Thalassoroseus pseudoceratinae: one gene and its partner. The protein of the gene in region 1 binds, or shares a complex with, the protein of each later gene. Links are inferred from orthologs where the notes say so. Each region holds a gene or a part of one and is shown on either strand. Other genes may lie near its edges. The genes, in order: nusB and rpsJ.

Region 1 (15,734 bases):
CACCATCAGCCGACGACTTGGAGATCGATCAGGAAATCACAATCCCGACGATGGGCAACATGGTGGTTGCGGAAATTGGCAGCGGTGAATTCGCATCGGCTGAGGGCGAAATTCCGTACCAACTCGTTCCCGGTGAGACCTTCGAATTCGCCGACCTTTCTGGCGCAGGTCGGAAGTTTGCCACAATCGACTGGAGCGAAGAGCAACCGGTCTTCTACGCAGGCGGGGAGTTGCCCCTCAAAAGCCTGGGCCTCGCGGAAGCTGCGTCACGGGAAAATCCCGAAAGACGCGTGCAGACTGCCCAGGTCAACTGCCCGCAATGTGGGGGCCCGCTAGAACTCCAAGCTCCCGACGAAACCCAACGAGTTGCCTGTCCCTACTGTGGCGCGATGCTCGATTGCGACCACGGAGACTTGAAATTCCTAAAAGCGTTGGGAAAAAAGAAGGTCACTCCGAGGATCAAACTTGGCTCGGTGGGGCGTTTTGATCCAGTCGATATCGAGGCGGACTGGGACAGTCCACGTGAGTACAAAATCATTGGATTTGTCCGCAAGAAAGTCACCTACGACGGCATCGACTACAAATGGGAAGAGTACCTCCTGTACTGTCCTCGCCAACCATTTTGCTGGCTCGTTTGTAGCGAGGGCCACTGGAGTTTCGGACAAGGAGTTCCCTCGGGGGACGTTTACGCGCGTGGGAGTGTCGCCGAATACGACGGACGGAGTTTTCGGATTTTCGATCGCTCTCGGCCACAAGTTGACTGGGTTATCGGCGAGTTCTACTGGAAGGTTTCGCTGGGGGAGACGGTGAAGTCCTCGGACTACATTTCCCCCCCCTGGATGATTTCACGCGAAACCGCCGTCGATCTTAATGAGGAACGCAGAAAGAAGAAAAATCGGCGAAAAAAGAAGCAAGGTGAAGTTAACTACACGTTGCTGCATTACCTACCGGTCGAGAAAGTCGAACAAGCCTTTGGTGGAATCGATCTCGCCGATCCGACCGGAGTTGCGCCCAACCAGGTTTATCCATACAAATCCGTCTACAAGACATTCATGATGCTCGCCGCTGTGGCAATTGCCATTGGTCTACTCATGTTTGCCACAAGCAGTCGTCGCGCTCTGTATAGCAAAAGCATTCAGTTCCAACCCAATCAACCGCGAGAAATTCTGCAACCACTTTCGACGCCAATTTCTGGTGGCGATAATATCGAGGTGAAGGTCACCGCGACTCAATGGGTCTATGTTTTTGGCGAGATTATCGATACCAAGACCGGTGAGAAACGTGAGTTCGGTGTTCCGAGTGGGAAGGCGGTCTACCTATCGGCTTTGCCGAAAGGAGATTATGACCTGCGAGTTCGCGCAAAGTGGCAGAACATCGCATCGGCCAGTCCATACTTCGCACTTCAGATTCGAGAAGATGTACCGAGAGTCGCTCCGCTGATCATTTTAATTGTCATTTTGGCTATCGTGCCGTGTTGCGTCGCGTTGCATCATTTGAGCTTTGCAACTCAGCGCTGGGCTGAGAGCGACTATAGTCCATTCCAATCGGAGTGATCGCTCGAATTCATCTCTGTCATTTGAGACTTCGCTATGACGTTACTATCGAAGATTTACGCCGCCGTGGGTGGAGTTTGTATTTTAAGTTATGCCGCTTTTACCGTCTCTGGAATCGAGTTGGGTAGCAACAAACTCAGCGATTCCCCTCGAACGTATTCATCGTCAACGGGACGGTCTTCCGGTGGCGGATGGTTTTACGGCGGTGGCGGCTATGGGGGAGGAAAATAGACGACAATGAATTCCTGGATGAATCTCATCGGGCATATGCTCGCTGCTACCGAAAACGAAGTCACTAACGGCCCCGCTCCACCAACCGGATCTCCAATGGAAAACTTGGTCCCACTGATTATCTCGGCCCTGGTCTTCACAACCATCGGCGTCCTTCTCTTCGCCATCTGCTTGTGGCTTATCGTGAAACTCTCTCCGTTCTCCATTCGGAAAGAGATCGAGGAGGATCAAAACACGTCACTCGGAATCATTATCGGATCAATGATCCTTGGAATCGCCCTGATTCTCGCAGCGGCAATTCACGGCTAGGCGAGCGGCTTCAATGTTGACAACGGCATTCCGAGCCATGAACACGACGATGATCGATGCGGCATGATGATATCTACTGAAGAAAACGCATCGACTGAGAGTGAAGAGATCGATTCGACAGAGTCGGCGGATGGTGTTCACGCCCCACTCCTGTTCCTAAATGTGTTCGTGATCGCGACGTGCGGTCTGGTCTATGAACTTGTCGCAGGCACACTTGCCAGCTATTTGCTTGGCGATTCCGTCACGCAGTTTTCGATTTGCATCGGATTATACCTCTCGGCAATGGGCTGTGGAGCATGGCTGTCTGGATGGATCGACAAATCTATGGCACGCTGCTTCATCGAAGTGGAACTAGCAGTCGCCTTGATCGGGGGTCTCTCGGCCCCCATTCTCTTCATTGCCTATGCCAAGGTCGCCTGGTTTCAGCCTCTCCTGTATGGACTCGTGTTCGTCATTGGAACGCTCGTCGGACTTGAGCTTCCATTACTCATGCGAATTCTTCGAGAAGGGTTGGACTTCAAAGACCTCGTCTCGAGAGTGCTAACCTTCGACTACATCGGCGCACTCGCAGGCTCACTACTGTTCCCGCTCCTACTTGTCCCCAATCTCGGCTTGGCACGCACGTCGTTGATATTCGGGATTCTCAATGGACTGGTCGGTTTCTGGGGCACGTGGTTGCTTCGCCCAGTATTGAACACAGGAGTCACAGGTCTACGCATTCGTGGCCTGGCGACACTGCTCATCCTCGTGGCAGCATTTGTCTTTGCAGGGTGGCTGACGGATCTCGCTGAGGAAGTTATCTATCAAGACCCAATCGTGTTTTCGGAAACTACCAAATATCAGAGAATTGTTGTTACACAAAGCCCGACACGAGTTCAACTTTTTCTCGATGGCAAATTACAATTCAATTCGCGTGATGAGTACCGATATCACGAAGCCCTTGTCCATCCGGCGATGGCGTCTGCAGTCGCTCGCCAGAATGTATTAATCCTTGGTGGCGGCGATGGACTAGCAGCGCGAGAGGTTTTGAAATATGACGACGTCAAGCACGTCACATTAGTTGATCTCGATCCCCATATGACCGCACTCGCCAAGCAATTTCCTCCGCTTGCGAAGCTCAATCAATTTGCGTTGCAAGATGCGAGAACGAAAGTCATCAATCAAGACGCAATGATCTGGATTGAAGACGATCCCGCGACATACGATGTGGTTATCATCGACTTCCCCGACCCCAACAACTACGCCCTCGGGAAACTCTACACGAGCCGATTCTATCGACTCCTCGCACGCCGTTTGAAACCCGACTCTATTGTTGCTCTACAAGCCACCTCACCACTGTTTGCACGTAAGGCGTATTGGTGTATCCAAAACACCCTTGCCGCTTCGGGATATGCAGTCCATCCGTACCAGATCACGGTTCCGTCTTTCGGTGTTTGGGGTTTCGGATTAGCCAAACTCCAGCCCTTCTCGACTCCTAACCAAATCGTCGGCGATCCTTCGTTGAAATACCTGAACGACAGTATCCTCGCGAGTCTATTCCACTTCCCAACCGACATGGCTCGTTTAGACACCGAAGTCAATCGACTCGACAATCAAATGCTGGTCCAATATTACGAGAGATACTAGATTTGTTCTTAACGATGTCTCATTACAAGTCATGGTTGTCCTCCCATGCATATGTCGTGAGGGAAACACAACTACAATTGCTACTAGGCCGAAGCGTCTGAACTTCTATCGACGCGACCAAACGTTTGAATTCCACTTAGTCGGTATTTTATGCAGTCTCGTTCGACTCGTCGCGAATTCCTAGCATCAGCCATTGGATTACCCCTTGTCCTCAGTGGGTGCGATCGAAATCCAAGTCAGCGAACAATCCCCCCGGGCGAATTAGTCGGAGCGTCTGCAAATGTCGGACATCGGCTCCGAGAACGAAAACGGTTTGAAGTTCCGCAAGACCGATGGCAGAAATCACGAGTCGTCATCGTCGGGGCGGGAATCGCTGGTTTGTCCGCCGCGCGGCGACTCCAGAAACACGGGATCAAAGATTTTCAGATCCTCGAACTAGAGTCCCACGCCGGTGGCACATCGAGGAGCGGGAGTCACAATGGATTCCAATACCCGTGGGGAGCCCACTATCTACCAGCCCCGACCGCAGCGAACGTTGATCTTGTTGACCTGCTTGACGAGATGGGTGTTGTCGATGGACGCACGACTGACGGTGAACCAATCATCGCCGAACAGTGTCTCTGCCGAGCACCGCAAGAGCGGGTGTACTACAAAGGTGCTTGGTATGAGGGACTATATGTCACGACTGACGAAACGAAATCCGATCGGGAGCAGTATAGCCGATTTCGGCAACTAGTTGGTAAGTTCGCCGATTTCCGAGATGAAGCCGGTCGCCGCGCGTTTGGTTTGCCGATTTCGTCTTGCACTCAAGACGCACAAATTACAGCACTCGATCACATCACCATGTCAGAGTGGTTGAAACGCCAAGGCCTGACATCGCCAAAACTTCACGACCTCATAGATTACTGTTGTCGAGACGATTACGGCCTACGATGCGAGCGAACAAGTGCTTGGGCTGGACTTTTCTACTTTGCGGCGAGACTGCCACATTCCGGTGCCAAAACGCAGCCGTTCATCACATGGCCGGAAGGCAATGGAAGAATCGTGAACCACTTGCGAGAACGTAACGGGTCGCGGCTCAAAACTAGCTGGGCCGTCGCAGAGGTTATCCCCTCTATTGCGGACTCCAATGAACCAGTTCAAGTGATTGCCGTCTCATCGGATGGAAGCGAGACGATCGGTCTACAAGCTGATCGAGTCATCATGGCGACCCCGCAGTTTGTCACCCCCTACATGATCCGAGACTGGCGAGAGAATCGTCCCGAACATATTCAATCGTTTGAGTATAGTTCCTGGGTTGTCGCCAACCTTTTTTTAAAAGATCGACCTGCGACTCGAGACAGTGACTATCCACTTTGCTGGGACAATGTGATCGCAGATAGTCCCTCACTAGGCTATGTTGTGGCCACACATCAGGCACTCGTGGATTATGGTCCGACAGTACTAACATGGTATCTCCCGCTCTGTGATGCTGAAACTCACATCGCACGACAGGAATTGCTGAATGAGGGACGTGAGGCGTGGGCGGACGCAGCGCTTAGCGACATTGAACGGGCTCATCCCGATATCCGCCGACTGACCACTCGAGTTGACGTCATGCGTTGGGGACACGCCATGATCCAGCCCACACCAGGATTGATTTGGGGACCAGACCGGCAAGCGGCTATCGAGCCCTATCATGGAATCGCCTTCGCAAACTCGGATCTATCCGGTGTCGCATTGTTCGAGGAAGCTTTTGACCAAGGCAATCGTGCAGCAGACTGGGTAGCCAACGAACTTCAGCAGAGCGCGAACGCATCCTAGCCGGAGCTGTTTTGGTGACAATTCAACCAATGACAACAACCGAAGCTAGCCACAATCGATTCCCATGGCTCTTCTCACCGGCGATTGACCTGAGCGTTTTTCTCGGAAGCGCTGTTGTCTCACTAGTTTTACTATGGTTCGGGTCATACATAGGTGTTATTGACTCAGACACGCCAGAGTGGGCATGGGTCCCCGCGATTCTTTTAGTCGATGTCGCTCATGTTTACTCGACCGCATTCCGTGTGTACTTCGTTCCGAATGAATTGAAGCGGGATTGGCCACTTTATCTCGGCGTGCCAATAATGGCATTCGTTATCGGGATTGTGATTCATCGACTTTGGGGGCCCACGGTTTTCTGGCGAATTCTAGCATACTTAGCCGTATTTCATTTTGTTCGTCAACAATATGGCTGGGTTGCGCTCTATCGAGCAAAAGCTAAAGAACACGATCGGCTCTCAAAATGGATTGACACACTAGCAATCTATCTCGCGACCGTGTATCCGCTCGTCTATTGGCATACCCACTTGCCAAGAAATTTTGCTTGGTTCCTACCTGACAACTTTGTATCGCTTCCTGTGTTCATTCATCAGATTCTTCGGCCGATCTATTGGTTGAGTCTGATTGCATATGCGGGGAGTTCAATTTGGCGTTGGACAGTCGGCCGACCGAACCCAGGAAAGGATCTGGTCGTCCTAACGACTGCCATTTGCTGGTATGTGGGTATTGTTGTTTTTAACTCGGATTATGCATTTACGGTTACGAATGTGATTATCCACGGGGTCCCCTATTTAGCCCTCGTCTATTGGTACTGGCAAACCCATCAACAAAGTTCAATGCCCACAACGCGGTTTCAACAACTCTTCATTTTCCTGGCGACGATTTGGCTATTTGCCTATGTCGAGGAACTTGTCTGGGACCGCAGCGTGTGGCAGGATCGGTCTTGGCTTTTTGGCACGCCTTGGGAGATTGAATCTTGGCAGAATTTCGTCGTTCCGTTACTCGCCGTCCCTCAAATTACCCACTATGTTTTGGACGGATACATTTGGAAACGCAGACGCAATCCTAAGTTCTCAACACCGATTGACTAGCCTGGTCCGCGTGTAACGGCGTATGGTGTTCGACAATGTTTCTGACAATAGTGAATATCGAGTTCCGTTCGACATTCCTGCCGATTGAGTTGATTGAACCTCGATCGTGCCTGAGGTAAAATGTGGTCAGAAGGGTATTGTGAAATTTACCCAGCGACAGTTGTCTCCGTTCCGATTGATTTGAGGTTCCGGCCATGGGATTGTTCGAGAAACTACGAAATGAACTCATCGACATTATTGAGTGGTTGGACGATTCCCACTCAACGTTGGTGTGGCGGTTCCCTCGATATCAAAACGAGATCAAGAATGGAGCCCAGTTAATTGTCCGCCCCGGTCAAGTGGCGATTTTTGTGCATCGTGGAGAACTGGCCGACGTTTTCGAGCCCGGCAACTACACGCTGAAGACTGACAACCTGCCTCTGCTTTCGACCTTGCAAGGTTGGAAATACGGCTTCGACAGCCCGTTTCGCTCGGAAGTTTACTTCGTTAGCACGAAGAAACTGACTGGGCTTAAGTGGGGTACGCCGAATCCCATTATGCTCCGCGATCCGGAATTTGGTCCAATTCGACTGCGGGCCTTTGGAACGTACTCGTTGAAGTGCCAGGATCCGCGGGCTTTGCTGACTGAACTTGTCGGTACGGACTCGGAGTTCGATAGCAACGAAGTCAACGAGTTGCTGCGGTCGATCATCGTTGAAGCATTTACGGATATGCTCGGCGAAAAAAACATCGCGGCTCTGGATTTGGCGTCGAATTATCGCGAGATCTCGAAGGAGTTGCGTGAGTACGCCGTCGAACGCGTGGACGATGAGTACGGCTTGGATTTGCCGGACATGTTCATCGTCAACATTTCGCTGCCGGAAGCCGTCGAAAAGGCGATGGACACACGCACGAGCATGGGCGTGATTGGCGATATGGGAAAATATCAGGCGTATCAGATGGGAACGGCGATCGAAGCTGCGGCCAACAACCCCGCGGGTGGCGGTGCTTCCGAAGGGATGGGACTTGGGATGGGATTCGCGATGGCAAACAAATTTGCGCAAGGCGGAGCAGCTCCGGCTGGAGCGCCAGTCCCACCGCCTCCGCCGCAAGCAGTGCAATGGCACACTTCATCGAATGGCCAAACATCTCCACCGATGAGTGAGCAACAACTCGGTAGTCAGATCAGTGCTGGCCAAATCACGCCGGAAACTTACGTCTGGAGTGCAGGCATGTCCGGCTGGCAACCAGCAAGCCAAGTCCCGCAGTTGGCAGTCTACTTTCGGCAAACGCCACCGCCGCCACCTCCGGCAGCTCCGTAAGGGATGACGCCGGTATCGAACATGTTGCAGCCGCGACTCTTCGCTGTGTCCTTAGAGATGCATGTGCTCGGGTGAGTTGGTCTCACGATGCAGTCCCAGGCGAAGGTGTTGCGGAGTTTTTAGATCCCCTTTCACCTCTGTCTTGAGCCGCTCGCCCATGTTTCGATACCTCACTCTCGTCCCGATGGTTCTTTGGCTATGCACATCCTCGGTACTTGCGGATGACGCCGTTACAATTTCTGGTGAACGGAGACCGTGGCGGACCATCACACTGACGCTTGATGGCCCCGCCATGAGCGAGACTGACACGGAACCGAATCCGTTTACCGACATTCGCTTCGAGGTTCGTTTCCGACATGAATCCGGTTCACCGGATTATCTTGTGCCGGGTTACTTCGCTGCGGACGGACAAGCCGCCAATACATCCGCGACTTCCGGAAACAAGTGGCGTGCCCATCTTTCGCCGGACAAGGCGGGGCAATGGTCTTACGAGATCCGTTTTCACCGCGGTTCACTCGTGGCACTCGACCGCAATGTCACCTCGAGTGCCGTTGCCCCATTCGACGGCATCACTGGGCAGTTTACGATTGAGCCGATCGCATCGGGGTCAAACCATCCCCGTGATCGCGGGCGTTTGCAGTACGTCGGGAAACGATATCTTCGATTTGCTCAATCTGGCGAGTACTTTTTGAAGGCCGGTGCCGACGCGCCGGAAACTCTGCTGGGCTATCGGGATTTCGATGGCACGGTTGCCCGGAAAAAGAAAGTTCCCTTGAAAACGTGGGCACCTCACATTCGCGATTGGCGAACGGGCGATCCGACCTGGAAAAACGGAAAAGGCAAGGGGCTCATCGGTGCGATCAATTACCTCTCCGGCAAAGGCGTCAACGCGTTTTCATTTCTGACATACAATGCTGGCGGAGATGGCGACAACGTTTGGCCATTCGTCGAGCGAGATGACAAACGGCACTACGATTGCTCGAAACTCGACCAGTGGGGCATCGTCTTCGAACATGGCACGAACTTGGGAATGTATCTGCATTTCAAGTTGCAGGAGACAGAAAACGATGACAATCGCCATCGGCGAGGAAAGAACGTTCCCGAATCGTTGGATGGTGGCGACTTGGGCCCCGAACGCAAATTGTATTGCCGAGAAATTATTGCTCGGTTCGCCCATAACTTGGCATTGAACTGGAATCTCGGGGAAGAGAACACGCAGTCAACGCAGCAACAACGCGCAATGGCGAAGTACATCCACGAGCTCGACCCGTACAATCATTTGATCGTTGTTCATACCTATCCCAACCAGCAAGACAAGGTGTATCGACCATTGCTCGGCAAAGGCTCCGTGCTTCGTGGATGCTCGCTGCAGAATAGTCATATCAAGGACACACATCATCAGACTGTGAAGTGGGTTGAAGAGTCCGCAGAGGCGGGCCAGCCTTGGGTGGTCGCGTTCGATGAATCTGGCTCGGCAGCTCACGGCCAAGCTCCCGACTTGGGTTACCAGGGGTTCGATGGCAAAGACCGAACGGGCAAGTTCATCTACACCCAACACGAAGTTCGTCGCCAAACTCTTTGGGGCGCCCTCATGGGTGGTGGTGCCGGGGTGGAGTATTACTTTGGCTATCAATTCCCCGAGAATGACCTGCTTGCCGAGGATTGGCGAAGTCGTGACCAAAGTTGGGATTACTGCCGAATTGCATTGAAGTTCTTTCGCGACCACCAGATTCCGATTGCAGAGTTGGAGAATCACGACGAACTTGTCGGCAACCCAAAGCACGACAACTCTTGCTATTGCTTCGCGAAGCCCGGGGAGATCTATCTCGTTTACCAACCCGGTGGCAAGAAACATTCGCTAGACCTTACTGATCAACAGGGCCCATTCGAGATCGCTTGGTTCAATCCACGAACGGGGGGTGAACTGCAATCGGCGTCAATAACGAGCATCAAAGGCGGTCAGACATCGACACTGGGGCAACCACCGTCCGATGCCAATGAGGACTGGCTTGCAATCGCTCGTCGGAAAAAGTGAGTGATTAGCGTTTGCGTTCGAAGGGTAGTTCGATTGGTATCCTTTCCAACGAGGAGAACGACAATGAATTGGCAAGTCATTGGACAATTGCAGATGCTTGCGTCGCTAGTCTTCTCGATACCAAACGCAGTTGCAAATTCGCCCGCCGTGGCGGAGACATCGCAACAACGATTGATCGAAGGTTGGATCAGTCAGCTAACGGCCGATGGACATCCCAACCATCGGGCCGCTACGGAAGACTTAACGAAGGTCGGTGCAGAAGCTGTCGACGCAATTGCCTCCGCTGCCAAGACCGACGACAAATTGTTGACGCTCCATTGTGTGAGCGTTCTCTTGCGAATGCTCAGTTCCGACGATGTGACGACTCAAACTGCAGCCCAAACAGCCTTGAAGCAACTCGCGAGTAGTCCAAACAAGTTCCTAGCCAACGCCGCCGAGCAAGCCATCACAATAAAGGCTGCGAATCGCCGCATCAGACGGGGCAATCCCGGTGGCGGATTGAAGTTCAACGGCGTGATGGTTCCCGGCGTGAAGAATCTTCGCGTGCAAACGAAAACGGTCAACGGCAAACGTTCCATCGCCATTCAGATGGACAAAAAGAAAATCGAGATTGCCGACACGAATGGTCAGGACATTACGATCACCGTGACCGAGCCGAGGGAAGACGACAACGGAAATATCGTCCGCAAACCGAAGACGTATACGGCGAAGGACTATAATGAACTGCGGATCGTCCATCCTGATATCGTGGAACTCTATCAACGATTTGCTGGTCGACCGATCGCACGACCGGTTCCCATTCCGTTCAGGCGGCCGATTCTCAATCACGTTCAAGCAATGAAACGTCAGCTCAAATCAATGGACGAAATATTGGAACGACTGGAGGACCGAGTCAAAGCAGGACGGCTTCCTCAGACTCATTTCGATCGAATCCGGCAAGGCATTGATCGTCGTCGCGAAAAACTTATCGAGCGCATCAACCAAGAAGAAACTGCAGAAAAGGTAAACGCCGAATGAAAGTCGCGTTGTTCAGCACGAAGCCCTACGATCGAAAGTTCTTCAAACAAGCCAATCAGGAATCTCCTCATGAGTTGACGTTCCTCGAGCCTCGGCTGACGCCATTAACGGCACCGTTGGCTAAGGGTTACGATGCTGCTTGCTTGTTTGTTAACGATCAAGCGGACGCCGAGACACTCGAAGTGCTAGCGGACAGTGGTGTGAAAGTTCTCGCGTTACGGTGTGCCGGGTTTAACAACGTCGATCTTAACGCAGCGGAACGACTCGGGCTAACGGTTGTGCGAGTGCCCGCATATTCGCCACACGCAGTCGCGGAGCATACCGTCGGTTTGATGCTTACTCTAAACCGACAAATCCATCGCGGCTACAACCGAGTCCGTGAAGGTAACTTTGCACTCGATGGGCTCTTGGGTTTTGACCTTCATGAAAAAGTTGTTGGTATCATCGGCACGGGAATCATTGGGGCCGTAGTTGCGAAAATCTTGAGCGGCTTCGGTTGCCATTTGCTTGCATATGATGTGCGAGAGAATCCTGATTGTGTTGAACTTGGAGTCAACTACACTTCGCTCGATGAGATTTATGCCAAATCGGATGTCATCACATTGCACTGCCCTCTGACTCCGCAAACACACCATCTCATCAATGCAGATGCCATTGCAGAAATGAAACCGGGAGTCATGTTGATCAACACCAGCCGCGGTGGCATCGTCGAAACACCTGCCGTGATCGATGGCTTGAAGACCAGCCGCGTGGGATCACTGGGAATTGACGTTTACGAAGAAGAAGGCGACTTATTTTTCGAGGATCTTTCGAATTTTGTCATTCGGGACGATGTCTTCGCCCGGCTTTTGACGTTTCCGAATGTCTTGGTCACGGGGCATCAAGCGTTTTTCACCGAAGAAGCCCTACAACAGATAGCCGGGACCACGCTGGGCAATCTGCAAGACCTTGCAGACGGTCGAGAGTGCCCCAACGAAGTCTCCGCCGCGAAACTTTCCGGCGGTTAGCAACAAACACTTGCAGTTGCCCATTCTGGGTGGTTAAACAAAGGGAACCGCTTCTCAATTATTGGTCAATTTGAAATCCCATATTATGGCGACTGCAACTGGAACCCCTCACATCCCCGTCAGTCCCCGAAGCAATCGACTGCCACTCGAAATCCCCGGTCCAATCGCACGGACCCGTTGGGGACGATTGAAAGCAATGTCTCGGTTCAGTCGCGATTCGGTCGCGCTGGGTAATGAGTTGTTCCGAAAGCATGGCCCCGTGGTCTCGATTGTCAGGGGTGGCGGAACTCGTCTCTTCACGCCGTGGAAAAAGGACTGTCCAGGATCCGTTTTGGTTCGCGGGCCAGAGTTGCTCAAGGAAGTCGCCACCAAACACGACACGTATCACAAATTTCACCTTAGCGGCGTTCTTCATCCTTATGGCGATACTTCCGAACGGACCGCCCCCCTGCGGGTCTTTGCCTCTGGCTTGTTTGGCGTAAACGGTGACGATCACCGGCGACAACGAAAGATGATGGCGCCGGCCTTTATCCCGAATCGGGTGGCAACCTACGCCGATGCGATGATCGAAGTCACGGAACGAATGACTTCGAATTGGCAAGTTGGGCAGACCTTTGATATCGCGGTGGAAATGCGTGAACTCGCCAGAGAAATCGCCAGCGTGTGCCTGTTCGGTGAAAGCCTTGAGGATGGTGGGACTGAGCTTACCGCTGGCGTGCAAACCGGATTGGCCCTGGTGAGCAATCCATTGGTTCGCTTGTTTCCGTATGATCTACCGGGGTTGCCGTATCGCAAGCTCCTTGAGGTCTCGGAAATCGCCTATCGCCGGGCTCAGGGCGTGATTGCTCGACGTCGGGCAGAACCAGATAAAGCCGATGATGTCCTTTCCATGTTGCTCAAGGCTCGTGACGAGACCGATGGAGCAGCATTGACGGAAGACGAACTTATCGGCCACGTCAACGTTCTGTTTGCGGCCGGTCACGAAACTAGTGCGAATGCTCTGACATGGACGTGTTTCTTACTTTCGCAACATCCCGAGATCTACGCCGATCTGGTCGAGGAACTCCAAAGTGAGCTGAACGGGGAGACGGCTCGGCCATCCGATTTCGAGCGGCTCCCCTTGCTTGATCGAGTCATCAAAGAGAGCATGCGGATCATTACACCGGTCCCATGGAATGGCCGAGTGTTGGCCCAGGATGCCGAACTTGGCGGGTTCGAATTACCGGTGGGAACAGAAGTGATGGGCAGTATCTATCACACACATCACATGCCGGAAATCTTCGCGGAGCCAGAACGTTTTCAACCCAGCCGCTTTTCTGATCATCACTATACGGGTTATGAATATAACCCGTTCAGTGCTGGCCAACGCATTTGCATCGGTGCCGGATTCGCGATGCAAGAGATCAAAATCGTACTCTCGCACCTGCTACAGAAATTTCAGCTCGAATTTATTCCCGAACGTCCAATCGATCGGCAGGGCACCATTGTCATCATCCCGAAACAGGGAATGCTCATGCGAACGCGGCCTACGGGCGAGAACTACGCAAGGGGCGTTGGGACTGTCGCGGGCAACGTCAGAGACATGGTGGAACTGCCGACTTAGGCCAATTACATTTCAATCGGCTCGATGGTCTAACGATCCGATTTCCGATCGGCCGTCACAAGTTTGTCGAGCAAGCCATTGACGAACTGCGGAGACTGAGCTGAGCCAAACTTCCGAGCCAGTTCGATCGCTTCGTCGATGGCAACCTGATACGGCGTGTCACTGTGCAAGATCTCAAAGGCTCCGATCCGCAACGCATTTCGATCCGTGATTGCCATGCGGGACAAACTCCAGTTCTCGGCAACCGTCTCTAAACGGGCATCAACGTCCGCGCGGCATTCCATCACGCCAGCAAAGACCTGCCAGGCGAATTCACAGAGATCGGGTTCGGAAATTTCCTCCGCAATCTGAAAACGCACCGATTTGGGGTCGGTGTCCGCATTGACATCCATTTGATAGAGCATTTGCAATGCGACTTCACGGGCTTTACTACGACGAGCCATGATTCCTTCCGAATGCCCCAAGGGGCGCGAGTCCAGTTGATGTTAACTGAGATCATATCAACATGGCTCTGCTTAGAGAGCCATGACGACTGGTTCCAAAAAGACGATCGTTGATTTCATCATTGATCTGGGCGACCAACGATCCCCAGATTCACAGTCTCACCGCACTGCTTGAGCGTTGTATTCAATTCTGACTCGGTGCGGCAGAACTGTCTAGAGCGCGGTTTGCCATTCCCAATCGCCTCGGAATTGTCCTTCCGGGGCGAACCGCAGACAAAGCCGATACTTGAAGGCTAGATTTGGTCGAGCTTCCGCAACACGTTGACTGTTTCGATAGCCGCCAACGTAGCTTCGACACCTTTGTTCCCGGCTTTGCCGCCGGCTCGGTCCATGGCTTGTTCCATCGACTGGCAAGTCAGCACACCGAACGAAACTGGTAGCCCCGTTTCGTGACTGGTTTGCATCAGACCGGCTGCCAGTTGTTGATTGATGTACTCATGATGAGTGGTTTGGCCCTGGATGACCGCTCCCAGACAGATCACGGCAACGAACTGGCCGCTCTTTGCCAAGCGATCGGCGACCACGGGAATCTCGAACGCTCCCGGAACACGGACAATCGTAACGCGATCGTCCGGCGTACCATGTCGGCGGAGCGTATCCAAAGCGCCTTCAAGCAAGCGATCCGTCACCAAGCTGTTAAATCGCGAAACAACAACCGCATACGCACCATCGCTCGCCAATAATTCGCCTTCAATCGTGTTTGCCAACTTCGTTACCTCACGACATGTTTTGATCAAATATGGACCCGTGGATCGTAGCAACTTCTCGACGAACCGGTAGTCAGCCATTCGACTTCAATCTGATCCGACGGTTGTTGTGTCTTTCCCGACGTGGCTTGGCCCAAGAACAGGAGCATCAATGACGAAGCAAAGAGCAATGACCGAAGGCGGCTCGTGTTTTGATGCCGCGACTGACGCATTCGGTCCGATTGTTGACTCAGAGCATTGCTACGCCAGGTCCGTGGGACCATTGGCCATGAATCACTGTTTTGCCATCGATGACAACGATGGTGAAACGGCATCACCGAATGACAGCTCTTTTCGCTGGCAAAATCAGCCTAGGTTCATACTGAGCAGGAATTCTTCGTTGGTTTTGGTCCGTCTCATGCGGTTCGTCAGCAGTTCCATAGCCTCGACGGGGTTCATGTCGTTCAGGACTCGTCGGAGAATCCACACGCGGCGAAGTTCCTCTTCATCCATCAACAATTCCTCACGACGTGTGCCGGACTTGTTGACATCAATCGCAGGCCACACACGTTTTTCGACGAGTCGCCGGTCGAGATGCAGTTCCGTGTTGCCGGTGCCTTTGAACTCTTCGAAGATCACCTCGTCCATCTTGCTACCAGTGTCGACGAGAGCCGTCGCGATGATGGTCAAGCTCCCGCCTTCCTCCACATTTCGAGCCGCTCCGAAGAATCGTTTCGGGTGCTGCAATGCGTTCGCGTCGACACCACCCGTCAGAATTTTCCCAGAGTGCGGCACTTCCGTGTTCCAGGCACGAGCGAGTCGTGTAATGGAATCGAGGAAAATGATCACATCGTGGCCGTACTCCACCATGCGTTTGGCTTTCTCGATCACCATCTCCGAGACTTGAATGTGTCGACTCGGCGGTTCATCGAAGGTGCTGGAAATCACTTCGCTATTACGGCCTTTGACATG
Region 2 (15,788 bases), on another replicon or contig:
AAAGGGACTTCAACGGCTTTGCCATATCCCCAGCCCACACGTCCTTTGCCGTCACCTAGGACGACCAACGCTGTGAAGCTGAATCGACGTCCCCCTTTGACGACGCACGAACATCGGCGGATCTGGACAACCTTTTCTTCCGAACTTTCGTTACGATTCTCTTGCGCCACGTCTTGATCTCCAATTCAACCCGGTCTGTACGGGTTTGTCGGTCGGTTGCCTTCGATGTGCGTATTTGTCAGTCGATGGTCTTTGACTGTAGTTCTAGAATTGCAGACCGGCTTCGCGGGCAGCATCTGCAAGTGCGGCGACTCGTCCGTGATACCGATAAGGACCACGGTCGAAGACGACCTCTTTGATACCTTTTTCAATAGCTCGCTGGGCGATCGATTGGCCAACCTTTGCGGCGGCTTCTTTATTACCCGCGTGCTTTCCCGCGCCGTACAGGTCTTTTTCGATCGTGCTAGCAGAGACTAAGGTCTTGCCTTCCACATCGTCAATGATCTGGGCGTACATGTGATTGTTGCTGCGGAAAATCGACAACCGTGGGCGACCCACTGCTGAGCGACGAATCGCATTGCGAACCCGAAAGGTTCGTCGTTGCTTGGCCTTGGCAAATTTTTGCTGAGCCTTCACCGTGTTTACCTCCGATGATGCTCTCGGATGATTAAAATGTCAGATCCCAACGAGATCGTGACTGAAATTGTGCACGTTCAATGTCTTGAGCGATCTCCGCCCAAGTGTTACTTCCCGCCTGCGAACGCCTTCCCGGCTTTTCGTTTCACGTGCTCGCCTTGGTAGCGGATGCCTTTGCCTTTGTAAGGTTCCGGCGGTCGGACTTTGCGAATTACGGCGGCAAACTGACCACAGGCCTGTTTGTCCGCACTGCGAATCACAATATGGGTGTTGTCTGGAAGTTCGCAGATCACACCATCCGGCACGCGAAGTTGCACGGTGTTGGCGAACCCAACGGACAGGTTCAAAACGCCATCGGAGAGCACAGCGTTGTAACCAACGCCTTGGATCTCCAAACGCTTCTCGAAAGGATTCTGAACCCCTTGAACCATATTGTTCAAGAGACTGCGAGTCAGACCGTGCAAGGCCCGGTTCTCGCGTTGGTCGTTCGGCCGGGTGACTTTCAGTTCCCGAGCGTCCGAGTCCCAGTCCACATCCATATTCGGATGAGGATTCAGTGACAAATCGCCTTGTTTGCCTTTGATGTTGACGGTTCCGTTTTGCACGGTGATGTCGACACCATCTGGCACTGGGATAGGTTTTTTACCGATTCGAGACATGGCTCGGATTCCGTTGGCTACCAAAAACGTGTTTCAACTTGACGACTCGGATACGGAGTCGAATGTACTACCAGAGTGTGCAAAGCACTTCGCCGCCGACGTGCTCTTTTTTCGCTTCGCGGTTGCTCAGGATGCCTTTCGGGGTTGAAAGGATGCAAATCCCTAGTCCCTGGAGGATTTCCGGCATATCGGTCACTTTGGTGTAAACCCGCCGCCCGGGCTTACTGGTCCGTTCGAGATGCTGGATCACCAGTTCCCCGTTCGGTCCGTATTTCAAAGTAATACGAAGCACGTTCTGCGGATATTGTTCGATAATCTCGTAATCCCAGATGTACCCTTCGCGTTTGAGGGTATCTGCGATGGCGGCTTTCTGCTTCGACGCTGGGATGTCCACAAGCGGTCGCTCGATGGCGATCGCGTTGCGAATTCGAGTGAGCATGTCAGCAATGGGGTCGGTCATCATGGCGGTTAGAGTCCTTGTCGAATCGAGAGCGGCCTGCGGTCCGCGGTGGTCTGTGACTCGTGCATTCCGTTACTGCTCTCGGAGCGGCAGGCCGAGTTCACGAAGGAGTTCACGCCCTTCCTCGTTGGTCTTCGCAGAAGTGACAAAAGTAATGTTCATGCCTTGCACGTGTTGGACGGCGTCGGCGTTGATTTCGGGAAATACCAGTTGTTCGTTCAGTCCGAGGCTGTAGTTGCCATTGCCATCGAACGCCTTCGGGTTGAGCCCACGGAAGTCCCGCACTCGCGGCAACGCCAGACGAATCAATCGTTCGGCGAACTCATACATCCGTCCGCGACGCAAGGTCACCATCGCACCGATTTGCATGCCTTCACGCAACCGGAACTGAGCGACTGACTTGCGAGCTTGAGTGATCTTTGGTTTTTGACCACTCAATTGCGTCAGGTTCGCGACGGCTTCTTCGAGATGTTTCGAATCCTGAATGGAGCTTCCGACGCCCATGCTCACGACGATCTTTTTCAGCGCCGGGACCGCATGCACGTTGGTGATATTCAGTTTTTTCTGCAACGCGGGGACGATCCGCTCACGATATTCTTGCAGCAGTTGAGACATGGCGTGACTCAAATTTCTTTCGGACCAAACCACTCAGGATAAAATCTTCAAACTCAATTTCAACGGAGGCCAGCTACGCTGCTTCCGTTAGGATTTCTTGGCGTACCGCGCTCGAGGCGGGCTAATCGTGCCAGCGGAGGCGTCGCATTTCTTGCAGAACCGCTCTTTGCTGCCGTCTTCCGTGTAACGAAGACCAACTCGCGTGGCTTGGCTACAGGATTGGCAGTACAGCATCACGTTGGATGCTTCGATCGGTCGCTCAATTTGGAGCTGTCCGCCTTGCGGGCTCTTGGGATGGCCACGCTTGACGTGCTTGACAGCACGGTTGATTCCTTCCACAACCAATCGCTTCCCACCGTCGAGAACTTGCACGACGCTACGGGGAGTGCTGGAAGCCGAATCACCCGCGATAACAATGACTGAATCACCACGTTGAATTTTCACGGTCAGACGACCTCTCTGGCTTGGCTGATGATTTTCATGAATTTTCGGTCTCGCAGTTCACGAGCGACGGCACCGAAAATCCGGGTTCCACGTGGGTTTCCGTCAGCATCGACCAAGACGATCGCGTTACGATCGAACTTGACATAGCTGCCGTCATCACGGCGGGTCGCTTTCTTCGTGCGGACGATCACGCCCCGTGTAACACGTTGGGCCTTGTTGCGTTTGTCAGTGAACGGGCTGCCGGGCAAGGCTTTCACGATACTGACGACAACGACATCGCCGAGGCCGGCAAAACGCTTGCGGGAACCGCCGAGCACCTTGATACATTTGGCAACTTTGGCGCCGGTGTTATCAGCGACGTCCAACTCTGTTTGCATCTGGATCATGGGATGACCTGTGTGAACTCAAGCAAGACGCGTTCGTCGGCCTGGTTACGGTAGGAACAATATAAAATCTAGTCTCTGATGAATCACTCTTCGAACTGACCAAAGTCAGATCATGTTTCTTCGGAAGCGGGTTGCTCGGCGGATTCGGCTGACGCTTCTTCGCGTTCGCCGGGGGCCGCGACGGCACCTGGATCAACCAAGACTCCGCCACGTCGAATGACCGAAACAAGCTCCCAACGTTTGGTCTTGGAACGAGGGCGAGATTCGATAATTTCGACGACGTCGCCTTCCTGAGCTTCCTGATTCTCATCGTGGGCATAACAGACCGTGCGGGCGCTGACGATCTTGCCGTACTTCTTGTGACGATAAAGTCGTGCGACATCAACACGAAGCGTTTTCTCGTTCTTCGCGCTTCGAACTGTGCCTTGAAGTTTCTTTTTCATCGTCTGGTATTCCGACTGTCTATCTAACTCAGGACTTGGTCACGATTGGTGAATTTGAAAGTGATTCATCACCACTTCACCGATGGACGACTAGCTTTCTTCGCTAGCGGTCGCACCGGCGAGCTTGCGTTCGTTTTGAATCGTAAGAATTCGAGCAATCTCACGACGTAATCGTTTCATCTGGCTTGGAGCATCCAACCGTTCGGTGGCACTCTGGAACCGAAGATGAAAAAGTTCTTCGCGAGTTTCTTTGAGCGCGAACTCCAACTGTTCATCACTCATGTCTCGCAACTCGGCTGCCGTACTCATTGATTACGCTCTTTGTTCTCGTTGGATTGACCGAACAATTCCATCTTGTGTCGTTGTAATTTCTGTGTTACCTAGACCGTCTGCTGACGGGCAACCAGTCGCACTTTCAAGGGCAACTTGTAGGCAACTCGGGCAAAACAATCTCGTGCAGCATCGTGGCCAACGCCAGTCAGTTCGAACAAGATTGTTCCAGGCTTGATGACCGCGACCCAGTGATCCGGCTCACCCTTCCCTTTACCCATCCGCGTTTCCAGTGGTCGAGCCGTTACAGGCTTATCCGGGAAGATGCGGATGTAAAGTTTTCCTTCGCCACGAACATATTGAGTTGCCGCAATACGACAAGCTTCAATCGTGTTCGCTGCGATGTGGCCGGCTTCAAGTGACTGCAAGCCCCATTCACCGTAGGCCACCGTGTTTCCACGGGTCGCGTTACCTTTTATGCGACCTCTTTGAACCTTGCGGTGCTTGACTCGTTTGGGCATTAGTGCCATCGGTATTCTCCTCGTCTGCGTAGTCGCCGAGATCGATCCAAACTTTTACGCCGATAATGCCTTGAGCTGTTCTCGCAGCACAAAAACCGTAATCGATATGTCGTTGCAGCGTCGACAACGGGATCGATCCGCGGCTGGCTTTCTCGGTTCGGGACATTTCCGCCCCGCCGAGTCGACCGGCCAATTCCACTTTGATTCCATGCACGCCGGACTCCATCACCTGATCAAGCGACCGCTTGAGTGTGCGACGAAAGCTCCCTCGTTTTTGCAACTGTTGAGCAATGTCTTCGGCAACAAGCACAGCACTTTTGCTGGGGTTGTTGATTTCGTTGATCTTCAGTTCCATGCGGCGACCGGTGAGGTCTTCCAATTCCGCTTTCAACCGATCGACCTCTTGGCCTTTTCGCCCGATGATGATACCGGGACGAGCGGTGAAGAGGTGAACGACCACTTGGTCGCGAGTCCGCTCGATTTCGATCTTCGGAATCCCGGCGAACTGATATTTCTCTTTGATGAACTTACGGATCTTAAAGTCTTCGATCAGTAAGCCGCCGAACTCTTTCTTCGAAGCATACCACCGGCTGCGATGAGGTTCGGTGATACCGATTCGAAATCCTGTCGGGCGAACTTTTTGTCCCATGGGATGTCCTTGTCGGAAAGTCGTCTCGCCAAAGTTGCGTTTGTATCGTTGATTAGCTGCCCGGTACTTCCACAGTGACGTGGATATGGCTGAACCGATGTCGTTCGAGGTAAGCCATACCGCGTGCTCGTGGTCGAATCCGTTTGTACATTGGCCCGCCGTCTACGCGGCATTCGCTCACAACTAGTGAGGAAAAGCCGCGAGTGCTTTTTTGCTCGGCGTTGGCCACGGCACTTTTCAGGACCTTCTCCAGAAACCGCGCTCCGCGGTTCGGGATATAATGAAGGACGTTGATCGCTTCCTCGGCTGACTTCCCGCGGATCATATCCGCGAACGGTCGCACCTTGGTTGCCGAGATCCGGGCGTGTCGATGTGTTGCTCGAAATTCCGCCATGTCGACTCTTACCTTTTCCCTTTCGCCCCGTGTCCACGGAACGTGCGAGTGGGAGCAAATTCACCGAGTTTGTGCCCGATCATTTCTTCCGTCACATAGACGTTGATGAAGGCACGACCGTTATGAACCATGAAATTGTGGCCGATGAAGTCTGGAACGATGGTGCAGGAGCGCGACCATGTTTTGATGGCGTCCTTCTTTCCACCTTCATTCATCCGCTCGACTTTCTCGAGCAGTTTGTCATCAACATAAGGGCCTTTTTTCTGCGAACGGCTCATCCAGTCATCCTCTTGTTCCACCCAGTTTCAGAATGTGATTCGCTTAAACTCAATCAGCTTGCAACTACGTCTTCAGCACACCATACCGACGCGACTTACGCCGCCGGATAATAGCCTTCGACGAAGCTTTGCGGCGTTTCCGGGTTTGACCACCTTTGGCCAACTTCCCGGTCGGGCTACATGGATGGCGACCGCCCGAGTTTCGACCCTCACCACCACCCATCGGGTGAGCGACAGGGTTCATCGCCGTCCCGCGAACATGCGGACGTCGACCCAACCATCGTTTCCGTCCCGCTTTACCGAGACGAATACTGGAATGTTCGGAGTTACCGATCTCACCGATCGTCGCTCGGCATTTGGCCGGCAGTCGACGAACTTCACCGGAAGGCAATGTGATCTGAGCCCACTTGCCTTCACGGGCGTTGATGACCGCGGATGTTCCGGCTGCTCGGCAGAGTTGACCGCCTTTGCCCGGTTGCATCTCAATGTTGTGAATCGTGGTTCCCGGCGGGATGGATTCCAATGGCATGCAGTTGCCGAGGTTCGGCTCAACTTTCTCGCCACTGACAATCATCGTGCCGACTTCCAGCCCCTTTGGAGCCAGGATGTATCGTTTTTCGCCGTCGACGTAGTGCAGCAAGGCAATACGAGCGGAGCGACACGGATCGTATTCGATGAACGCGACTTTGGCTGGAATGCCGTCTTTCTGTCGACGAAAATCGATGATTCGGTATTGCCGCTTATGTCCGCCACCACGGTGACGAGCTGTAATTTTGCCTTGGTTGTTTCGTCCGCCCTTTTTCTTGTAGCGGACCGTCAGCGATTTCTCCGGTCGCTTTTTGCGATCGGTAATCTCTGCGAAATCACTGACCGACGCATTCCGTCGGCCGGCACTGGTCGGTTTGTAAACTCGAATTCCCATGATTATTCCCTGTCAACCGGCAAGTTTCAAAGATGGCTTGGCTGGCGTCTCTTCTTAGAAGAACGAGATGCGGTCGTCTTCGTGAAGCTCGACAATCGCCTTCTTCCAATCTTTTGTTCGACCCTTGCTGATTTTATGCCGTCGTGGCTTTCCTTTGCGGTTTTGCGTGCGGATCTTGACGACTCGCACATCCCACAATTCTTGGACTGCCTTTTTGATATCAGTCTTGGTTGCCAACGGATTCACTGCGAACGTGTAAGCGTTGTACCGCTCGGAGATATGAGTCCCCTTCTCCGTCACGAGTGGACGCAGCACGACTTGGTATGGCTCGAGAGCCAATCCTTGCGTTGCCTCTTCGGTTTCGTTTTGTTCCGTCGACATGTTCTATTGCCTCGTCGATTTTCTGAATCGAATTGGTCGCTCGATTTAGTTGGCTGCTGCGGTTTGTTTCGCTTGCGTGTTGTTGCGGAAGTTGTCGATCGCGTCTTTTGTGATCAACAATCGTTTTTGTCGCAACAATGCATATGCATTCAAGTCAGATGCCGGCAGGATTTGTAGGTTCTCGATGTTGCGAGCCGACAAGTATGCCGTCTTGTTGTACTCAGGAACAACCAGCAGCGTGGAGTCCGTTGCCAACCCAAGCGTCTTGAGCAGCGAAGCCACTGGCTTGGTCTTGACTTCTGTCAATGTCAGTTCGCTCAAAACAACCGCTTCGTCATCCTGAAACTTGCTCAGCAAGGCCATTCGGGTGGCCTTTTGCAGAGCTTTCCGTGGGAGACGGTAGTAATAATCAATTGGCTTCTTGCCGAAGGCGTGACCACCACCGCGTCGAATCGGCGTTCGTTTGTTACCAGCACGTGCGCGGCCAGTTCCCTTTTGGCGAAAGAGCTTTTTTGTGCTCCCCTTCACCATGCCGCGAGATTTTGTCTGGACGGTTCCTTGACGACGATTTCGTTGGTACATGACCACCGCGTCGTGAAGGAGCTGTTTGCTAATCGAATCGGCGAGATCGGCTTCGTCGAACTCGTAAGTTCCGACGTTTGAGCCATTCATGTCGACGATGGGCAGAGAGATCATGCCACAATTCCAATTTGATGTTTCAATATCTAACTAAAACCGAACCAATATCCGCCTGGCTAAAAAGCCTTCTTAGACAGGCTTCTTCGGTCGCTTCAGTTTCGAAGTGTGACGGACAACAACATATCCGCCTTTCGGGCCAGGTACTGCCCCTTTAACGAGAATCATGTTGTTTTCGGCATCAACTTTGACAACTTGCAGGTTTCTCACAGTGACCCGTGCGTTGCCATATCGCCCAGCCATTCGAGTTCCCTTGAGAACACGAGATGGGTCAGCACTCATACCAATCGAACCACCGTGGCGGTGGACTCGTTTGACACCGTGCGTTGCTCGTTGGCCGCTGAAGTTGTGACGCTTCATGACCCCGGCCGTCCCGCGACCTTTCGAGGTACCGATGACGTCCACTCGCTTAAGGTCTGCCAAGAAGTCCGCTGTCAGGGTTTGGCCGACTTCCAAGCTGTGGTCTTCACCATCAGTCCGGAACTCTCGGACAAACCGCTTCACTTCCGTCTCAGCTTTGGCCGCAGCTTCAACGCCAGCTTGCTGCCGACGCTCTTGACGCTTGCTTTTGACGTCAGATCGAACATGACCACGTGCCGCCCGAGAAGGCGAGACAACTTGGTCGCCTTTCTTTTTGAGCGGTGCGTCATCAAAGCCGATTTGAACAGCTTCGTAACCATCTTTGTCTTGGGTGCGAATCTGAAGGACCACACACGGACCGGCTTCGATCACGGTTACCGGAACGATTTCGCCGGATTCATTGTAGACTTGTGTGTTGCCAACCTTGCGGCCCAGGAGCCCTACCGGCATCGCACTTACCTTCCCAATGAGGACGCTCAATCTCGCGTTGCTTGGAGCGAGAGCGGAGCGAGTCTGCTTAGAAATATTACCCAGAGTGAACTAGGCCCACTGGCCTTCTACTCTGGCTCGAAACCACACAGCACTTACGTGCTGCTGGTTATGTTTAGCAATCGACACATGCCCGCCATGCGAACTGGTCTCGATTATCTTTCGGTTGGCCGCTTTCAGTTACTGAAGGGCTTCACCTTAATGGCGGCATTAGCTGCCGCCAGTTGTCGCTTTAATCTTGATATCCACACCAGCCGGCAACGACAGCTTATTGAGAGCGTCGATGGTTTTGCCGGTGGGCTGCATGATATCGATCAGGCGCTTGTGCGTCCGAATTTCAAATTGCTCACGCGATTTCTTGTCAATGTGCGGCCCACGAAGGACCGTGTATCGCTCGATTCGAGTGGGCAATGGGATCGGTCCATGAACGATCGCACCTGTACGCTTTGCCGTGTCGACAATGTCAGATGCGGACGTGTCCAGCACGGAGTGATCGTACGCTTCCATCCGAATTCTAATACGCTCACCGCCGGCCACGTGTCATGTCCTTCGAGTAGTACTGTCTTGTGCGGATGCCGTTTTCTTGTGGGTGGCATCTGCTGTGAAAATCTTCCCCGCGAAGGGGAAGGACGTTTTTAATCCGGTTGCTGCTTGCTGTCAATGAGGTGAAGCCAACTTTTGTGAAATTGTGGTGTTTTCACGAAAATTGTCCGAACCTTGCGTTAGTCGTTGCGAAGTTTGAGGTCCATTTCGGACAGTTTTGCGCGGACTTCGTTGAGGCTTGTCACACCGAAGTTTCGTGTTCCGAGAAGTTCGTCCTGCGTTTTGTGGACGAGTTCGCCAATGGTGGTGATGCCAAGGCGGCTCATGCACTTGCGGGCACGGACAGACAGGTTGAGCTCCGAGATCGGCTTGCCGAGCACCGCTTGTTCCTGTGGAGACAGGTTGACGGATTGGGTCGGTGCGTACGGAGGTGGGGTTTCTTTCTTCTTGTTGATGTTCTGCCCGATCATGAGTCCGTGTTGGCTCATGAGGTCACGGATTTCGTGCAGACTGGTTTCCCCGAAGTTTTTACCGGCAAGCAGTTCGCCTTCGTTGATCCGGGTGAGATCGCCGAGGCTGTAAATATTCATGTTTTGCAGGCAATTGCGTGCTCGGACCGAAAGTTCGAAGTCGGTGACCGGGCGGTTGAGCAATTGCTCGACGCGGGCTTGCTCTCGGGCTTGCTCCTCGTCGTAGTACATGTTGCTGGTGGCTTCGATGTCCTTCAGGTAGAGCTGCGCACGTTCGTGGTTTGGGTCTACCGAGAGGATTTGTCGGAAGCAGTAAGCCGCGGCTGGGTAGTTTTCGTTGTCTTCGTAGAGCAGGCCCAGATTGAGCAGTGCTCCGAGGTAATAGGGTGGCTTGGAGAGAGCTTGTTCGTAGAGGCGGATGGCGTCGTCGTCGTTGCCCCGCAGTGCGTTCTCAGCAGCCAGTCGGAAGAGTGCACGGGAGTGGTGCGGTTGCATGTCGACCGCACGTTCAAAGTATTCGATGGCACCGAATGAATCGCCACGATCCGAGAAGACACACCCCTTCTGGTAGGAATACTCGGCTCGACCGGCCGCTTCGGTGGCGACGCTCTTGAGGATGTCGTCGGCTTCATTGACGCGGCCGGTTTGGCGGATCACGCCAGCCTTTCGCATCGTGCATTCGATTCGATCTTGCCCGAGGCTGGCGGCACGGTCAAAGCGTTCGGCGGCTTCTTGGTATCGCTCCATCGCGGCCAATGCGATTGCGTGGTAGAACACAGCCAAGCTGTCGCTCTCAACCCGTGACAGGTAGCGGTCGGCAGCCGGGTGGTCTCCCAAAATGTAGGAAATGATCCCGACTTTGGCGAGTAGTGTGTCGCTTGGTGAGCTCGATTCTTCGATTTCACCTTTCAGAGACCCGAGTTGCTGGCGGACTTCGATCGATTGCGGGCCGGCAATTGCTTGTTCAAGTAAGTCGATCTCCGCCGGCCCAAATCCGGATGGGGCTTGGATAAGCTCCTGAATGTTCATTGGCTCTGCAACAGGCACGGGGTTGTCCTAACTCAAGAACTGGAGTGTCAACGCTGGCCGTCGTTATTGACCATATCGTTGCCACTAGGTACGCGAACACAACAAGCCCCGATCGTCGGAACTTCAGCGACGATGGGGCGAATGTTTACAAACAATTTCTAAAATATAAATCGCTGAGAAATTTCTTGCAACTCACTTGACGTGCGTCTCTGTGCAGATCGGGTACAGCAAGATTGCTGAATCTGCTTCGATTCAGCAAGTTTTGGAGGCTGTTTGGGGACGCTCGGCCGGTTCTTCCGTCTCGGTTTCGGTCGGCCGATTTCGTGTGGGAGGGAAGCTGCGGTACAGTCCGACCGGGAATCGTAGTGTTCGGAACGGTGTCATCCCGACCAATTGTGTGACGACCTCGCGTGTTTTTTTCGATTCGTCCTCGCGAACACGCAGAACCAGCGGAACTGCGAGCAGTCTGAGCAAAATACTCAGTAGGAATGCCATGTGAAACGCTGTGAAGTCGCGGCCGTTGAGTTCGATGCTCACATCGGAAAACGAGACAATTGCAGATCCCGTGAGCAACGCAGTCGCACCGCCTGCCAACCCGGCGATAGCGGTTCCGGCAGCGATGAACATGGTTCGATTTGCCGGCGGTGAGTTCTTGAGCAGAAAGCCGTTGTTCGCGATGGCCATTCCCGCATTCATGATTGCATCGACCACGAAGACAGGAACAAGAATCCAGAATGCCAGGTCCGGGTCTCTCGGCAGAAAGAGCAACGCGATCATGTTCAGCGACTTAAAAGCCGTACAGAGAACGAGAAGCGGCCGGTTGCCCACGCTTTCGCTGAGATGCCCCATCTTGCCGCAAAGGATCGCTCCGCCGGCCCAAGAGCATGTCCAAAGAAGCATGACCGATTGCACACTCAGGCCGATTCGAGTGAGCAGAAAGAACGATATAAATGGGGCACCCGTGTTGGCCGCGATCTGCCAGAAACTGGTGAAGGCGATGAACGACCGAAAATTGCGGTCTTGGAACGGTGCTGAGAACACAGTCCGCAATCGTGGGATCGGGATCGGAGTGACGGGCGGTTCTTCAACTTTGAGGAACATTAGTAGGTCCGCAATTCCGAAAACCGCTCCAACCAGCAGGTGGATGGAAAAGGCGTAGCGTGTTTCCAGGCCGCTGTTGGCAAGATGGACCGCTCCCACGAACAACGCGAGTGCTCCCGCCCATTGCATCCAGAATTGGCGAGAACCCCAAATGCGGTTGAGTCGCTCGCGGGGTAGGTAGTCGCCCATCCAGGACAACCATAAAGGCGTGCAGAAGTGGAGTAGAAGATGGTTTCCCGCGGTCAGTCCGATAAACAACCATAGCCAAGTTGCATTCAACGCAGATGGGAACAGCCAAGTTCCGATCGCCAATGGAATAAAGAGGCTGCGTTGGACGATCGCGACCGACAGCCAAAGTCGTCGCCGATACCGCAAGTGGTTGGCGACCACCGCAGCTAAAAACTGCGTGAAGAGTGTTGCTGCCGGTAACGCCCCGAGCAGGCCGATGTGAAATGCGTTTGCGTCAAGCGATCGTGCGTATTCGATTGTCGCCGAGGACATCGTCAGTTGAGTGTAGATCATCCCCAAACACCCGGCGAGGATGATGCCCGTTTGCGCCTGTCGTTGATTCCACACGCGAGAGATCCAGAGACTGAATTCTTGAAAAGCCGACTCGATATCCAATTACGTTTGCGGAATCTACCGAGCCGGACCTTTTTTCACGAGATCAGTTCTTGACCACAAATGAGCAAACGCTCGATTTGGTATTTAGGTCGATGCCGGATAGCGATGGGTAGGCACCGGGCGGCCGGGGCGAAAGCTTTGTGTGGAACCAGGTTCCATGTTCAAACCGTGTGCGGTCGTCACGCTCTTGACTGCATCATCAACCAATTCTTGCAAAGTCTCGGGATCGATCGCAACACGAGCGTTGATGACGACATCGGCGGTCTTGGTTTCGGCGTGTGAGGCCAGGGATAGTTCGCTGGCGACATCACTTCCGACAAGATTCGCCACCCCGTAGGCACCTTCGCAGAGACCGATCGCCTTCAGGTGGGCCGTTTCCGCACCGGCGGTTTCCAGTCGATCTCGTAGAGCTTGGACCGCATCGGTTAGGAATTGGTCGAGCGAGAACGCCTCGTCTTTGGAAATCTTTAGGCTGCTGTTCAGCCAACCGAGTTCCGCTTCGCCTTCGGCGTAAACATCGTAATCGAGTTCCAAGACTCGTCGCACACCCTGCCCTGGTTGATCAAGGTGTTGGACGAGTTCATCGAATCCGTCGCCGTTGCGGGCGGAGATTCGCAGAATGGGTACGTCCGGTTGTTCTGTTTTGAGCAGTGATTCGAGGTGGTCAACGTCCTCCGGCGAGAGTTCATCAACGCGATTGATGAGCAGTAAGTCTGCTTCCTCCAATTGTTTACGGAAGATGTATTCCGCTTTGGGGGAGAAGCCTCGTTTGCCGTCGCCTTCCAGAATCCGTCGTCCGTGATTGGGTTTGAGGATGACGGCGTACGGTGCGACTTCGAATTTGTGCTCGAACAGTTTCTGCAACGGCAATACGACCGTGGCGACCAAATCCGTGCAGCTGCCGACCGGTTCCGCCAGGATGACATCGGGGTGTTTGGTTTCTTCGAGTCGACCTACGGTGTCGGTGAGTTCGTTGAAATTGCAGCAAAAACACGCGCCGGCGACCTCGCCGACATCGTAGCCCTGTGATCGCAGCATGTGCGTGTCGACCAAGTCGGCGGCTTGGTCATTCGTCACAATTCCCACGTTCAAGCCCTGCTCTCGGTAGAGTCTTGCGAGTCGGGAAATCGTGGTTGTTTTCCCGGCTCCCAGGAAACCACCGAGCATAATGTAGCGAATTTTCTTGGCCATATTCTTGACTCTCAGAAATTCTGAAGAATGTGATATTGTCGTGTGGAAATGAACCGCCGACATTGCGGCGGTTCAACTTTTCTTAGGTAATGTGAGCACCTTGTGTTTCGACGTACACCGCGTACACTGATGTGCTTGCCGTCATGAATAACCGATTCCGCTTCGCTCCGCCGAAACACACGTTCGAACAGATTTCCGGCAACCGAATCTGACCGATGCGTTGTCCGTCTTCTGCGGCGAAGACGTGCACGCCATCATAACCATCACCAACCCAACCCGCACTGGACCAAACGTTGCCATCGACATCGCAGCGAATGCCGTCGGCTTGACCAGCTTTGATGTTGGGGAGTCGGCGCTCAGCAAGAATCTTGTTAGCTTCCTCGCGGCTGCCGGCCGATCGCAATCTCTCCGAGAACTCACGCGATTCTTCGGGGGTCATTTGGCGGCGTACTGTTCCCATCTGTAAGTCCATCGAGGCAAACACGCGGCCGTTTGCCAATTTCTTGCCATCCACGACATCCCACACCTTGATTTCCTTTTTCGCTTCCGGGTAGTGCGAGGAACCGGTGTCGGCAACGTAGAGTTTCTTGTAATCCGGCGAGAAACACAGCCCGTTTGGTTTGAAGATTTCGTCGGTCACCTGCTCGACTTTCATCGTCTTGGCGTCGATGCGGTAGACGGCTTCCTTCTGATTCGGTTGGACGGAACCGGTGTCGGCTTTGTGGCCTTCGTAGTTCATCAGACTGCCATAACCGGGGTCGGTGAACCAGATGGCTCCGTCTTCGGGATGCACGACGGCATCGTTGGGGGCGTTGAATTCCTTGCCGTTGTAGGAGTCGGCGAGGACCGTCACGGAACCGTCATACTCATACCGCACGACCCGTCGGTTGCCGTGTTCGCAGGAAATCTGTCGGCCTTGGAAATCGAATGTGTTCCCATTGCTGTTGCCGGAAGGATAGCGGAAGCGTTCGCTCACATGTCCGTCTTCGGCCATCCAGCGGAGTTGGCGATTGTTGGGGATGTCGCTCCACACCAGATATTTTCCCACGCCATTCCAAGCCGGACCTTCGGCCCAGAGCAAATCGGGACTATGGTAAATCCGTTGAATCGGCGTGTTGCCGAGGGCGTATTTTTTGAACCGATCGTCCAGCGTCACAATATCGGGATCAGGATACCGCACCGGAGGGGCATCCGGGCCGTAATCACGTCCGAGAGCTGACTTCGCAGCCAAAATTCCGGCAGTCGTCGCGGCTAGAAAACTACGGCGATTAACGGACGAATCCTGCGTTTTTGTCGTCGGAGTTCCTGAAGTTTGATCCATGAGCGGCTCCGTGGCTTGGTCGAGTCATGATGTTGAAATAGTCAGATCAAGAAATCAGCATACCGCCGAACTGTCTTCACGTCGAACGAGTTGGTCGTGTCATGCAGGTTACGAAACTTTTGATAAGAATTTGATGAAAAAAGCGAATAGTCTGAGTGTTTGCGGTGTTGGATTCGTCACCTATGATACAGCAGACCATGTGATTTTTTAGTCAGTATCTTTTTCCAAGGACATGAGAATGAAAAGGGACCGTCGCTCGGGCTTCACGTTGATCGAATTGCTGGTCGTGATTGCGATTATTGCAATTCTGATCGCATTGTTGCTGCCCGCCGTTCAGCAGGCACGGGAAGCAGCGAGAAGAACGCAATGCAAGAACAACCTCAAGCAATTTGGGTTGGCGTTGCACAATTATCACGACGTTCACAAATCCTTTCCGCCGCGGCAAGGTGGACCGATCACCTCGGGAAACACGAGTGGCACCTCACTCCCGCCGCGTCATAGTGGATTTGTGATGTTGCTGCCGTACATCGAACAAAATGCGATGGCGGAGCAAATTCAAGCCAACCCGCAATACGTTTGGAATACCGCGTTTCAACCGTATACCACCCAAGTGGATGCGTGGCTGTGCCCTTCGGATTCCTTGGCCGGGAGCCCGTTTGGTGAAGTCAACTATTCGTTCAACATGGGGGACAATTACAACTTGGCAGGCAGCAATGTGCGTGGAGTCTTCGGTGAGCAATCCGCAGTGAAAATGCGGGATATCACCGATGGAACCAGCAACACGATTGCGATGTCCGAGTTCGTCAAACCCAAAGGCGACAATCGGCTCGGCATGCACATTTCGTCCAACACGACGAATCCGACCGGCTGCTTGGCACAATTTGTGGGTGGGCAGTATGTCAGTGG

Evidence for each region.
Region 2: the proteins of nusB (region 1) and rpsJ are in contact, whole or in part, in a solved structure (PDB 3D3B), measured with the Escherichia coli proteins. The link is inferred for Thalassoroseus pseudoceratinae from one-to-one orthologs.

What each region holds. Positions count from the first base shown.
Region 1 is NZ_JAALXT010000003.1:1,074,787-1,090,520, forward strand. What follows is about bases 12,310-14,986. They hold nusB (transcription antitermination factor NusB), read right to left. Parts: upstream 14,017-14,986; coding sequence 13,603-14,016; downstream 12,310-13,602. Other genes in these bases: G6R38_RS14235 (cytochrome P450), read left to right, coding at 12,310-13,573; ribH (6,7-dimethyl-8-ribityllumazine synthase), read right to left, coding at 14,310-14,864. In the rest of the region: G6R38_RS14185 (DUF4178 domain-containing protein), read left to right, coding at 1-1,553; G6R38_RS14190 (hypothetical protein), read left to right, coding at 1,590-1,784; G6R38_RS14195 (DUF350 domain-containing protein), read left to right, coding at 1,791-2,093; G6R38_RS14200 (polyamine aminopropyltransferase), read left to right, coding at 2,157-3,719; G6R38_RS14205 (FAD-dependent oxidoreductase), read left to right, coding at 3,870-5,522; G6R38_RS14210 (hypothetical protein), read left to right, coding at 5,537-6,610; G6R38_RS14215 (SPFH domain-containing protein), read left to right, coding at 6,805-7,911; G6R38_RS14220 (DUF5060 domain-containing protein), read left to right, coding at 8,069-9,946; G6R38_RS14225 (hypothetical protein), read left to right, coding at 10,010-10,963; G6R38_RS14230 (2-hydroxyacid dehydrogenase), read left to right, coding at 10,960-11,970; more of G6R38_RS14235, read left to right, coding at 12,056-12,309; transcription termination factor Rho, read right to left, coding at 15,129-15,734. UniProt on the Escherichia coli protein: Part of the processive rRNA transcription and antitermination complex (rrnTAC). The complex forms an RNA-chaperone ring around the RNA exit tunnel of RNA polymerase (RNAP).
Region 2 is NZ_JAALXT010000001.1:1,435,360-1,451,147, reverse strand. Bases 7,478-10,208 are described here. They hold rpsJ (30S ribosomal protein S10), read right to left. Parts: upstream 9,141-10,208; coding sequence 8,814-9,140; downstream 7,478-8,813. Other genes in these bases: G6R38_RS05390 (DNA-directed RNA polymerase subunit alpha C-terminal domain-containing protein), read right to left, coding at 9,326-10,208; rplC (50S ribosomal protein L3), read right to left, coding at 7,827-8,564; rplD (50S ribosomal protein L4), read right to left, coding at 7,478-7,754. Also shown: rpsE (30S ribosomal protein S5), read right to left, coding at 1-170; rplR (50S ribosomal protein L18), read right to left, coding at 265-636; rplF (50S ribosomal protein L6), read right to left, coding at 744-1,295; rpsH (30S ribosomal protein S8), read right to left, coding at 1,363-1,758; rplE (50S ribosomal protein L5), read right to left, coding at 1,828-2,370; rplX (50S ribosomal protein L24), read right to left, coding at 2,458-2,814; rplN (50S ribosomal protein L14), read right to left, coding at 2,817-3,200; rpsQ (30S ribosomal protein S17), read right to left, coding at 3,311-3,643; rpmC (50S ribosomal protein L29), read right to left, coding at 3,734-3,952; rplP (50S ribosomal protein L16), read right to left, coding at 4,024-4,443; rpsC (30S ribosomal protein S3), read right to left, coding at 4,382-5,083; rplV (50S ribosomal protein L22), read right to left, coding at 5,136-5,477; rpsS (30S ribosomal protein S19), read right to left, coding at 5,486-5,755; rplB (50S ribosomal protein L2), read right to left, coding at 5,820-6,677; rplW (50S ribosomal protein L23), read right to left, coding at 6,732-7,058; more of rplD, read right to left, coding at 7,104-7,477; and 5 more genes. UniProt on the Escherichia coli protein: Involved in the binding of tRNA to the ribosomes. Part of the processive rRNA transcription and antitermination complex (rrnTAC). The complex forms an RNA-chaperone ring around the RNA exit tunnel of RNA polymerase (RNAP).